DNA from 3 places in the Brevibacillus sp. NPDC058079 genome. Region 3 is predicted to be linked to each of the others. Evidence: riboswitches for the same ligand, from Rfam matches in the RefSeq annotation. Region 3 holds a riboswitch; each other region holds the start of a gene.
The links. A riboswitch is a leader RNA that binds a small molecule or an ion and turns the genes downstream of it on or off. The one in region 3 is predicted to bind lysine.

Region 1 (4,224 bases), on a different contig from region 3:
TCTCGATTCGCTCTTGTGGAAGCTTTTTCAAATAATCGAGCAAGTATTGTTGCGTCTTCACTTCAGCGAAGCCTGGCTCCGGTATTTGGTGCAGGTCTCGGCGAATTTGTGTAAACAAGGAAGTCGTCATGCCCTACGCCTCCTTTTTCGTACCTGATCTTACTTTTAATTGCTCCTCAAACACGGCAAGAAAACGGTCCACATCGGCTTTTGTCAACGTCAGTGGCGGAAGCAGACGAACAATCGTTTTCTGCGTCACGTCAACGAGAATTCCTTCGTCAAGGAACGCTTGCTGCAAGTGGCTTACCTCTTCCGGAGTGGAAGAGAGCGGAATTCCAACCATCAAGCCTTTTCCGCGAAGGGATTGCAGCTGATCTGGAAGACGTGTTCGCAACGCTTCCAAGCCCGACCACAGGTACGCAATGACTTTTTCTACGTGAGCGATGAAGGCTGGATCAAGCAATTCATCCAACACGACATTCCCGAGAGCAGCAGACAGTGGTGATGGTGCGAACGTCGTTCCGTGATCCCCTGGTTTGAACTGGTTCATCAGCTTTGGACCAGCGATGACACCGCCGAGCGGAAGCCCTCCCCCTATGCCTTTGGCAAAAAGGATAAGGTCTGGCATTACGCCTGCATGCTCATAAGCAAACAACTTTCCTGTTCTGCCCATTCCTGTCTGGATCTCGTCCATGACAAAGAGCATGCCTTCTTGTTCACAGATCGCAGCTACCTCTCGCAAGAATGCTTCCGTTAACGGCACGACACCACCGGAACCCAAGACTGGCTCCATGAGGACCGCAGCGGGCCTTGCTTCCTGGCAAATCGCTCGCAATCCTTCCGTGTCCTCCACATCCAGTTCATAAACAGGAAAAGCCGGCTGAGGAAAGTCTTGATAGACGTGAGCCTGCCTCGTCAAACGCACTGCTCCGAGTGTTCGCCCGTGAAAGCTGTTGCGTAAGACAACAATGCCTTCACGACCTGCTCCCTCGTTCTTCGTCCATTTGTGAATCAGCTTGATCGCAGTCTCTGTAGCCTCTGCACCAGAGTTGGTGAAAAATACTTTCCCACTAATGCTGTTCGCAACCAAACGCTCGGCCAAACGAATAGCCGGTGTGTTTAAAAATACATTGGATATATGCAAGAAGCGCTCTCCCTGCTCACGCAAAGCCTGTACAATGCGCGGATGAGAATGCCCCAGAACGTTTACAGCAAGGCCGGTAAACAAGTCGAGATAGCTCTTCCCGTTCGTATCGTACAAGTAATTTCCTTCGCCTTTTTCTATGGCAATCGGAAGTCTTTTGTAAGAGGAGACGATATATTGTTCATCGAGCGAACGCCAGTCCATGTGCACTCTCTCCCTTACAGCTGACGTAGCTCCTGCTTGATCTCTGTCTTGGAACGAGTTTTTTCATCGATTTGCTTGATCACACGTGCAGGCGTTCCCGCAACTACTACGTATGGAGGTACATCTTCAATCACGACAGCACCCGCTGCAACGACAGCACCTTTTCCTACGCGTACACCTTCCAGAATGACAGCATTTGCTCCGATGACAACATCGTCCTCGACAACAACTGGCTGTGCAGATGGCGGCTCGATAACGCCCGCGATAACCGATCCCGCGCCGATGTGGCAGTTTTTCCCGATGGTTCCACGTCCACCTACTACAACATTCATGTCGATCATCGTACCTTCACCGATGACTGCACCGATGTTAATGGAAGCACCCATCATGATGACCGCATTATTACCGATTGTCACTTGGTCACGGATAATTGCGCCTGGCTCAATACGCGCTTGAATCCCTTTTGTATCCAGCAATGGAATAGCGGAATTGCGACGGTCGCTTTCTACCACATAATCTTCAATTTTGTCTGCGTTAGCCGCGAGCACTGGCTCAATCTCTTTCCACTCACCAAAAACAACACCAGTAGAACCAGTAATGAAAGCTTTGGAGCTCGCACCGAAGTCGATTCCCTCCAGGTTCCCTTTCACATATACCTTCACTGGTGTTTTCTTTTCGCTTTTTTGAATAAACGCGATAATTTCGTTAGCATCCATCATGTTCATAGTTACATCCTCCTCAAAATAACAGCATGGTAAATCAAAAAAAGCAATGAGTGCATTCGCTATCTCATTGCTTTTGATACTACATAAGCAAATCATAAATAGCGCTCCACAAAAAGACTTGAGGTCCCTTGTGACAGGATGTTCATTTTTCATGAGACACCCCAGCCTGTGCTACGTAGGGGCATAGCATAAGCTTCGGCGCTTTAGCCTTTCTTCCTTCTCCTGCCCCCTGGCAGATTGCGAAAAGACTTACTCTTCTTCGGCGCACCTCTATTTAGAGTATATTATTATAATTTTATTTAACTCTACCAAAATCAATGAAACGTGGCAATAAGAAAAAAGTTATTGACAACGATTCTCATTTTCATTAATTTTATTTGTGAGAATGATACTCATTATCTAATTGGAGGTTTTACGTTTTATGAGCATTTTGATGGTATACGCGAGCATGACAGGGAATACACAGGAAATTGCTGAAGCAATTGCAGAAGGTATTCGTTCAACTGGTGCTGAGCTGGAGATAAAAGAAGTGATGGATGCGAACACAAAAGAACTCGAAGCTTACGACGGAATCTTGCTTGGTGCCTACACATGGGGCGATGGCGAATTGCCAGACGAATGCCTGGATTTTTATGAGGAAATGGACGATATTGACCTCAGCGGGAAAAAGGTAGTTGCTTTTGGCTCTTGCGACTCCGCTTACGAGCATGTCGGTGCAGCTGTTGATATTTTGCTAAAAAAGGCGAGCGAGCGTGGTGCGGAAACTCCTTTGGAAGGTTTGAAAATCGAGCTATCTCCTACTGCAAAAGAAGTGGAAACTTGCAAAGCATTTGGGGTATCGTTTGCTGAATTGCTCGGCTAATTGATGTTTCCCAAATACTCTGGCACATGATATACTATCAATCCAACTTTTTAAGGAGGATTGATCTCATGTCACTACATACAGACGAGATTCTCTTACGGCCTCTCCAACAACAAGACGCAGCCGAGCTCCTAGGGCTTCGGCTGCGTAATCATGACTTTCTCCAACCATTTGAACCGATCCGCCCCGCTTCATTTCTGACCCTCCCAGGACAGCAAGAACAGATTTCGCAAGCACAGAATGATTTTGAACGTGGCACAGCCTATGCTTTCGGCGTATTCACACGAGAATCCGGAAAGATGATTGGACGTGTAGCGTTGTCGAATGTCGCACGCGGCGCGTGGCAAAATGCTACGATTGGCTACTTTATGGATCAGGAGTGCAATGGCAAAGGCTATACGACAGCAGCAGTAAATCTCGCTCTTCACTTTGCTTTAATGGATGCTGGGCTGCACAGGGTACAAGCTGCTGTTATGCCTCGCAATCAAGCTTCCATTCGCGTCTTGGAAAAAAACCGTTTTCGCCAGGAAGGACTTTCGTTACGCTATTTGCAAATTAATGGTGTATGGGAGGACCATCTCCTCTACGCTCTTACTGTTGAGGAGTGGTCTCAGTAATTTCCTCGCTCTTTTCGCTCTCACGCAGCCGCTCCAGGATGCGCCGTTTGCGGTACAGCATCATCCCCGCTTCGGCGACATCCTGTACGGTTGAGCGGTTCAAATACGCCCCAAACAAAATACCTGCAATGGGCACCATTTGAAATAACTTTTTCCACCCAAAGTTTTCAGTGTACGTTACCACGACTTCACGCCATCCCTGCAATTGCGCCATTACCTCTCTCTGCGCATTTGGATCATCAAAGCGGGAGAGCTCAGCGAGTATCGCTTTTTTCCCTACGATGTCTGATGAAGCAAACTGCAAGCATTTGACGACGAACAGCCGCTCCCTCTTCTCTTCAGGTCGATAGCCATAGGCAAGAGCCATCTCTTGTAATACTTTTAGGGATGTCCCCATCAACAACGGGATATCGATCGCGAGGGTAAAAATCCCTCCGAAGCCAGTCGTGGCACCTTGTACCGTGGCAAAATTCGCACGTGAATCCTTTAACTCCATTGCAACATCATTCATGATCGTAAGCGGTACAGCGGCAATCTCCTCTTTGCCAATAACAGACGTGCCCTGTCCCTCTACTCGTTTGCCAAACCGTTTGTAAATCGGTTCATCCTGCACCAAATAAGTTCCACCTGTCTCAAGAAAGGCTGCCATTTCATCTACGGCTTTTCCCAGCT
Region 2 (4,224 bases), on a different contig from region 3:
TTCCGCACATTTTGTCATCACACCAGCGGCGCACCCGGTTGCGGCTTTCATCATAAAACACCCAGCGGCAATCCTCGTTGTCACATATTTTGATTCGCTCCAGATGCTGTGGGGCAAGCAACTCCGCGAAAGAAGCTGCAATTTGTGCCATGACGAGTGACCATCCCTCTGCTTGGCTGGATTGCTTTTGCCTGTAGCCGCCCTCCTCATCTACATACAACACCTGCGTATGAAAAGGAGCGAGAGCCAACACTTTGTTCAATTCCGCAAGGTCCTCCTCTTGGAATCGGTCTCCACGGATTACGGCCTCTAGCATACGTCTCAAACGCTCCCGCAATTGCAAAAGAGACGCGGCACACGCCTCATTCATCGGCAGCGGTGCGGTTAGCTTGTATGTCTGCAAAAAGGATGACAGCCATTCCTCTTTCTCCAGACGATTTTCCCCACGACCAGAACCGCGCCAATCCCGCCAATCACTATTTAAAAAATCGATACAAAGCCAGTCCATGTCATCAACTCTCCTGACGAAACCCTTCATTTTTCTCTCTTGTATGACCATACAGGATATGGTAATCTTTATTTGTAACTATCGTAATTGAATTAACTGGTTACACAATCATTTCTTACAGCTATTATAGCGTTTCATCAATCTGTTTCACAGACGAGGAGGAAGCGTATGAATCGGAAGGAATTGCTTTTGCACGGATGGGAATGTGCCTATGACAAGGAAGACTGGTATCCACCCTTAAAAGAAGCGCTTGCCGGAGTATCAGTAGCGGAGGCAAACTGGCGCCCTGTGGGAGAAGCAGCCAACACAATCTGGGAAAACGTCAGCCACCTGCTTTATTACAAAGAACGCCTGTTGCATCGTCTTTTGGGCACCGAATTTCCTGGCTCCGCTGTGACGAACGATGATACCTTCACCCCATCCGGTGGTCCAGATGACGAAGACGCTTGGAAAGCTACCCTCTTACGAATGGAAAGCGTCCATCACCACATTCATGAAAAGCTTTCCTTGCTGACGGATGAAGAGTTAAACCAGATGGCTACCTATAAACCCATTTACCAGGCCGTAATGAGTCTTGTCTTGCATGATGCGTTTCATACAGGACAAATCGTCCAAATTCGCAAGCTGCAAGGCTCCTGGCCTGCCAGACGCTCATTTGAATAACAAAATTTCACATTGATTAATCCCGAACAATCCTTTATAGTTGTTAAATCACATAATTTCATACATGTTATCCTCATCTTTCACGGTGGGGATAGAGGTCGCGGCTTTTATATCATCCTGTACGAGATTCAGAGAAAATCAATGACTCCAGGTAAGGAAAATCCGCCGAAGCTCATATCGCGTCTCTGTGCGATTGGGTTGGGGCTGTACTCGAAAGAGGCAGAACTGTCACGTTTGCATGCCAAGCAAACGTGGTGAGCTATCTTCAGTGAAGGCTTGGTGGGGATTGGATGATACCGCCCTATGCCATTTTTTTGGCTATGGCGGTTTTTTAATTTCCGACCTTCCTTCTCAAAAATCAAGAAAGGTCGTGCAAGCAGCTTATGTCACAAAATCAATTGCAACGTGGTTTAAAAGCCCGACACCTGACGATGATCGCCATCGGCGGCTCGATTGGGACGGGATTGTTTCTCGCGAGTGGAGGCTCGATCCATTCCGCCGGACCAGGTGGAGCTTTAGTCGCCTATCTCGCCATTAGTATCATGGTTTACTTTTTAATGACCAGCTTGGGGGAAATGGCGTCCTTCATGCCTGTTTCCGGTTCGTTTTCGACGTATGCCACACGGTTCGTCGATCCATCTCTCGGCTTTGCTCTCGGCTGGAACTACTGGTACAACTGGGCGATTACCATTGCCGTCGAGCTGTCAGCTTCGGCACTTATTATGAAATATTGGTTCCCGGATACCCCAGCGATATTGTGGAGCGCTTTGTTCCTCGGATTGCTGTTTGCCTTGAATCTCCTGTCTGTGAAAGCCTATGGAGAATCAGAATATTGGTTCGCCTTGATTAAAGTAATAACGGTCATCATCTTTATTATTGTGGGTGTGTTGATGATTTTTGGCATTATGGGCGGCCAAGCAGTTGGCTTCCAAAACTTCACCAAAGGCGACGCGCCATTCAATGGCGGCTTCATGGCCCTGCTCGGTGTCTTTATGATTGCCGGATTCTCTTTCCAAGGGACAGAGCTCGTTGGTGTCGCAGCTGGGGAGAGCGAAGACCCTGCCCGCAACATTCCGAAGGCCATCCGTCAAATTTTTTGGCGCATCTTGCTTTTCTACATCCTCGCTATTTTGATCATCGGGTTGTTGGTTCCATACGATAATCCAAATCTGATCAGTGGCGACCTTACGGATATTGCGATCAGTCCGTTTACGATTGTATTTGAAAATGCCGGATTTGCTTTTGCAGCATCTGTCATGAATGCCGTTATTCTCACGTCTGTATTGTCAGCTGGTAACTCTGGTATGTACGCCTCTACACGCATGCTATGGAACTTGGCGAAAGAAGGAAACGCACCAAAATGGTTCGCAAAAGTAACAAGTAACGGCGTACCGATCAATGCCTTGATCTTGACTGCGCTCATTGGCGCCCTTGCTTTTCTGTCCTCTCTGTTTGGGGAAGGTGAAGTGTATGTATGGCTTTTGAATGCTTCCGGTATGTCAGGCTTCATCGCTTGGCTGGGAATTGCCATTAGTCACTATCGTTTCCGCAAAGCCTTTATCGCTCAGGGTCGTGACTTAAGCGAATTGCCTTATCGGGCAAAATGGTTCCCGTTTGGACCGATTTTTGCCTTCATCATTTGCTGTATCGTTATTTTGGGGCAAAACTACTCCGCATTCGTGGGTGGAATGATTGACTGGTATGGCGTCCTGGTCTCTTACATTGGCCTGCCACTCTTCTTAATCATTTGGCTCGCTTATAAAATCACCAAAAAGACCAAGCTCGTCCCGCTTGAACAAGTAGACTTCAGCATGGATGAATACACGAAGTAATCGAAGAAAAAAATACGGACTTCCGTTATCTAAACGGGAGTCCTTTTTCATATTTGCCAGCATATTAAAAATGGACCAAAAACAGCCGATAGTATAGACAAGAAGCAATTGAGATCCGTTTCCTTCCGTTCTCACAGCTCATACCAGTCATCTGATAAAAGGTAACCAGATCTCCTGCCATCACGACTGAACATGAATCCATGTGAGGAGAGTAGAACATGCAAATCCAATCGAATACCCGCTACCTAACCCCCCAGCTTCCAACTAACCAACCTGCACCCAAAATGGTGACAGGAACTAGTCTGGGATTGCCCAAGCCCGATACTGTAGACCTTCGTTCACACAAGGCACGCGAGCTACCTGCTGATGCCATCGAACATCACAGCGTCCAATTTTTCTTTAGCACAGAGATTAATGAGCGTTTGGATAAAATTTTCGCAGATAAACCACCCGAGGCTCGCAAAGGCTTTGACCACATCCTGGAGCAAAATTTTTTCAACTCCCAATCCACTTACACGGATGAAGAAAGAACTGCTTTGGTAGAAGTCGGTTTAACCCAAGGTAAATATTTGGCAGACCAATACATGGGTGATGAAAAAAATGCTGCTGAATTTTTGGATACCCTCCAGCTGCTTGCTGGAGTCGCCAAAACACGAAAGGTTGACCCTGCAACTGGCAGTGCCAGCTACGTAGAGCTTCCGCAAAAACCACATGGGGCGCCGAACGACTATGTTAATCCGTCCAAGCTGATGGAGCGGTATGACCCAGAAGCCTACAAAAAAATGCAAGCGGCCACAACCAATCAAACAGAGAAAGTAAGCACGCTGATTCAATTCGTCAAAAAGCTGCAACATCGTCCAGACTGGATCGCACAATACCGAAACGAACAAGCTACGCTTCTCTCCGATTTAAAAAATACAAAAATCGCTAACCGCTTTGAGAATGTAAATACAAAGGACGCCACTGAATTTGTTCGTCAAATGAATACGCTCGCTGAAAATACTTCCTTTTCAACCTTCACACCATTGCTACAAACGAATCTTGCCTCTTTTATGAAGATCCTAGCCAAGAAAACGAGTTAACTGCACAAAGATGATCGTCACAGCCTCCGCCCGAACTTTTCCTGGGACTGGGGCTGTTTTTTCGTGTGTAGTACCAGTCTCTTTCCTTTTCCAGTTAAGGAAATTGGCAGGCAGATGGTGGACATACTAACCCGTAAAG
Region 3 (4,224 bases):
ACAAACCAAGAAGTGAGTGTAGCTTGTGACTGAGAAAGCTATGGCCTTTCGCCATACAATGGTCCCCCTTTCAATGTATGTAACTCTCAATTCTGTGAAAAACGTCAAGCATCACCGCAAGCGGTCCAAAACGGTTTTCGTCCGTTTTGATAGACCTTTCCCCAATATCCTAACCCATTGCCTCACCCATTAGACATAGCAAAACCGCCACGATCATTTTATGAAGAGCATCTTGACGCTGTTCACAAAAAGACTGCGTTTGCTAGATCATATGAATTTGTCGGAATGTGTCAAAATTCGAGAAAAAGTTGGGCAAAACTTTGACCAAATCCAATTGTACTCTTGTCGACACAGAGCGTCAAGACAATCAATGTACTAAATACATTGATAGAATAACTTTGTTTAGTCTAGCTATTTTTTCTATTAAGATGTCATAAATGTGAGCCCCTCCTCATAATCTAGTACAGACAGGAGGGAGGCACATATGAAAGAGAAGGATCAGCTTGCAGCACTGTTGCCGCCGGAGACCATTCCCTATGCGGAAAGAATGAACATGCCCTATCTTGGCTATCATCTTCTACGCGAAACGCTGACCAGCACCCTGCTAGGTGATAGTGAAAACCATATTCTCTATTGGATAGGAAAAAATATGGGCCGCCAAATCCCCATCCAATCTGCAACTGGCCCGATTATGCCTTTTATTCGGCTCGGATTAGGCCAACTAGACATCGTGGAGGAGACCAGGCAAACTATCGTCTATTCGCTCACTCATTCTATTTTTAGCTATCAGTCTATAGAGAGACTAGGATGTAGTCTTTCTTTTGAGGCTGGGATCATAGCTGGTATGATTGAGCAGTGGAAAGCAAGAGAAGCGTTTAGCAAAATCGAAATGGAAAGCCCTTCAGACATACGTATATCTGTACAAGTAGCGTCATGAAGAAAATGCCCCCTCTACCTGTAACAAAGGGAGAGGGAGCATCCATCCATGTTTTATACTCCGTGCACGACCGCGGTTTCCTCGACATCCAGACCATATGCCGAATGAAGACTGCGAACAGCCAGCTCCGTCAAAGCTGCGGGAATAACGCAAGAAACCTTGATATCAGACGTAGATACCATTTTAATAGAAATTTCTTTTTCTGCCAGGACGCGGAACATTTCGGCAGCTACCCCTGGATTGTTGATCATACCTGAGCCAACAATTGATACCTTGGTCAAGCCTTCCTCGAAATCGACTTTTTCAAAGCCAAGCTCGGTTTTGTTTCTGTCCAGCGTATCCAGTGCTTTTTTCAGATCATCCGCTGCAACGGTAAAAGAAATGTTCGTAACAGACGCATCATAGGAGCTTTGGATAATGATATCGACGTTCACCTGATTGTCCGCCAACGTATTAAACAAACGGGAGAGCGTCCCGACCTTGGCAGGCATGCCGACAACCGTAATTTTGGCTACATCTTCATCGTGTGCAACTCCACTTACTACTCTTCCTGTTTCCATGTTGGCAACCTCCTCAACGTACGTACCATCTTCGGCAGTAAAGCTGGAGCGGACGACCAGCCTTACCTTGTATTTTTTCGCAGCCTCTACTGACCTTGGATGAAGAACCCCTGCACCGAGGTTCGCCAGCTCCAGCATCTCATCATACGAGATCGTATCCAGCTTGCTCGCAGCTGGAACCATTCGCGGATCAGCTGTGTATACCCCGGACACGTCCGTAAAGATTTCGCATTTCTCAGCGTTCAAGCTCGCTGCGAGTGTAACCGCAGATGTATCCGATCCACCGCGGCCGAGCGTCGTAATTTCACCTTCGTCACTGATCCCTTGGAATCCTGCCACAATCACCACACGACCACGGCCGAGCTCGGATTGAATCCGCTCTGGATCAATCTGCTTGATCCGTGCTCTTCCGTGAATCGCCTCTGTGGTAATTCCAGCCTGCCAGCCCGTCAGAGAAATGGCGTCGTAGCCTTTTGTATGCAAGGCCATCGACAAAAGCGCGATCGATACCTGCTCCCCCGTGGTCAGCAGCATATCCATTTCACGCTCGGATGGGTATGCGCTAATCTGCTTGGCCATGTCTACCAATACGTCAGTAGATTTCCCCATTGCAGAAACAACGACTACCACATCATGCCCTTCCTCTTTGTAGCTGATAATTCGATCCGCAACTCGTAAAATTCGCTCAATGGTACCTACAGAGGTGCCTCCGTATTTCTGCACGATCAACCCCATGCGGCTTCTCTCCCTTTTCTCATATCCAATGTTGGTATTTATCTCGTATCGTATGGTTTTTCACTATTCTCTCTATAAGGAAAAGTCTTACATTTTTATTTTACAAAAAAGGCACCGACAAGGAATAAGACCTGCCGCTGCCTATTGTTTCGACATACCGGTTCCTCCCTCCCAATACACGCGGACAACGAAGATTGACAGTAAACACCATCAAAACTCACATTGACACACCGTGAGATAGCTCTCCATCTGACAATTGGTCATTGTACAGATGACAGTCCTGCATTTGTTCAACGCAGACCCAGCATGGAGAAAAGCGGGTTTCCCTCCACACTTCGGCGAATTCCCCTTTCCCGTCCCCTTCACAGATACCCGATCTCAGGGTGGTACTCTTGGTTTTCGCGCCTCTACCTCACTCCATAATGGAAGTGAGGCTAACTATTCTGTTTGAATCGGATTATATCATGAGTCTAAAAATGGATCAATTCCTTTTTAAGAGGATGTTCCAAAAGTTACATTTGCTATGTGTCCAGCTTGCGCAGATGCCCGATGATTTCTTTTGCCAGCTTGTCGCCGATCCCTAATTGGCGGAAGTCTTCTACCGTCGCCTCTCGCATTTTTTTCAGCGAGCCAAAATGAGAGAACAACAGCTTGCGTCGCTTCTCACCGATACCCGGGATCTCATCTAATTGCGAAGAGAGCATCGTTTTCGTCCGGGATTGTCTGTGGAACGTAATAACAAAACGGTGGACTTCATCTTGGATGCGCTGCAACAAATAAAACTCATAGCTATCACGCCTAAGATTTACAGGCTCTGGCGGATCTCCGTACATGAGCTGAGCAGTGCGGTGCTTCTCATCCTTCGCGAGTCCACAGACGGGAATATAGAGACCCAGCTCGTTTTCCAGCACGTCCATAGCGGCACTGATTTGACCTTTTCCACCATCGATCACAATCAGGTCGGGCATCGGCTGGTTTTCTTTCAGCAGACGAGAGTATCGACGGAGAACGACTTCGCGCATGGAGCCGTAATCATCTGGTCCCTCGACGGTTTTGATCTTGAATTTGCGGTACTCCTTTTTGTCAGGGCGGCCGTCTGTAAACACAATCATCGCAGACACAGGCTCTGTTCCCTGAATGTTGGAGTTGTCAAACGCTTCAATTCGATGAGGAACCGGAATCCCTAAAATGTGACCGAGATTGTGTACCGCTTGGACCGTACGAGCATCGTCCTTGGACATCAGCGCGAACTTCTCCTGCAAAGCAATACGGGCGTTCTCGGAAGCCATGTTCACGAGCTCATGCTTTTTGCCTCTTTTGGGAGCGTGGACTTTGATGCCCAGCCACTCACTCAAAAGCTCCGGTTCACTCTCTTGCGGGAGCAAAATTTCTTTTGGCAGCGCATTTTGCTTGTCGTAGTAGAACTGGCTCACATAAGACATGAAGTCTTCGGTTTCGCTACCGTAGTATGGAAAGGAAGTCGTCTGACGCTCGATCATCTTCCCTTTTCGCATATAGAACACCTGAATGCACATCCAGCCTTTTTCCACAGCAAACCCGATAATGTCGCGGTCTACCGTATCAGCGAACGTGATCTTCTGCTTCTCCATCACCGCTTCGATGCTCTTGATCTGATCGCGATATTCCTTGGCGCGTTCGAACTCCATGTTTTCTGCGGCTTGCAGCATTTTTTCCGTGAGAGTTTGCTTCATTGCATCATGGCCACCATCGAGGAACCGGCTGATTTCATCCACCAAACGCTGATTTTCCTCTGCCGATACCTCGTACACACAGGGCGCTAGACATTGTCCCAAATGGTAGTAAAGACAAACCTGCTTGGGCATATTGCGGCATTTGCGCAACGGATAGAGGCGATCCAGCAGCTTCTTCACCTCGGAGGCATCTCCGGCATTCGGATACGGACCGAAATACTTGGCTTTATCTTTTAATACCTTACGGGTAATCTCCAGGCGAGGCTGCGCCTCATTCGTA

Region 1: it holds a riboswitch for lysine, as region 3 does, so the genes downstream of both, dapD (2,3,4,5-tetrahydropyridine-2,6-dicarboxylate N-acetyltransferase) here and ACFVS2_RS11555 (aspartate kinase) in region 3, are expected to answer to the same signal.
Region 2: it holds a riboswitch for lysine, as region 3 does, so the genes downstream of both, ACFVS2_RS23605 (amino acid permease) here and ACFVS2_RS11555 (aspartate kinase) in region 3, are expected to answer to the same signal.

What each region holds. Positions count from the first base shown of each region.
Region 1 is NZ_JBHVSO010000002.1:500,087-504,310, forward strand. It holds gene ACFVS2_RS09080 (N-acetyldiaminopimelate deacetylase) at 1-130, opposite strand, end outside; gene ACFVS2_RS09085 (aspartate aminotransferase family protein) at 134-1,348, opposite strand; gene dapD (2,3,4,5-tetrahydropyridine-2,6-dicarboxylate N-acetyltransferase) at 1,363-2,073, opposite strand; lysine riboswitch at 2,165-2,354, opposite strand; gene ACFVS2_RS09095 (flavodoxin) at 2,495-2,935, shown strand; gene ACFVS2_RS09100 (GNAT family N-acetyltransferase) at 3,004-3,552, shown strand; gene ACFVS2_RS09105 (EcsC family protein) at 3,527-4,224, opposite strand, start outside.
Region 2 is NZ_JBHVSO010000008.1:281,003-285,226, forward strand. It holds gene ACFVS2_RS23595 (CGNR zinc finger domain-containing protein) at 1-508, opposite strand, end outside; gene ACFVS2_RS23600 (DinB family protein) at 677-1,171, shown strand; lysine riboswitch at 1,256-1,441, shown strand; gene ACFVS2_RS23605 (amino acid permease) at 1,555-3,003, shown strand; gene ACFVS2_RS23610 (hypothetical protein) at 3,222-4,085, shown strand.
Region 3 is NZ_JBHVSO010000003.1:293,800-298,023, forward strand. It holds gene ACFVS2_RS11545 (succinate dehydrogenase cytochrome b558 subunit) at 1-55, opposite strand, end outside; gene ACFVS2_RS11550 (YslB family protein) at 485-937, shown strand; gene ACFVS2_RS11555 (aspartate kinase) at 991-2,232, opposite strand; lysine riboswitch at 2,463-2,650, opposite strand; gene uvrC (excinuclease ABC subunit UvrC) at 2,754-4,224, opposite strand, start outside.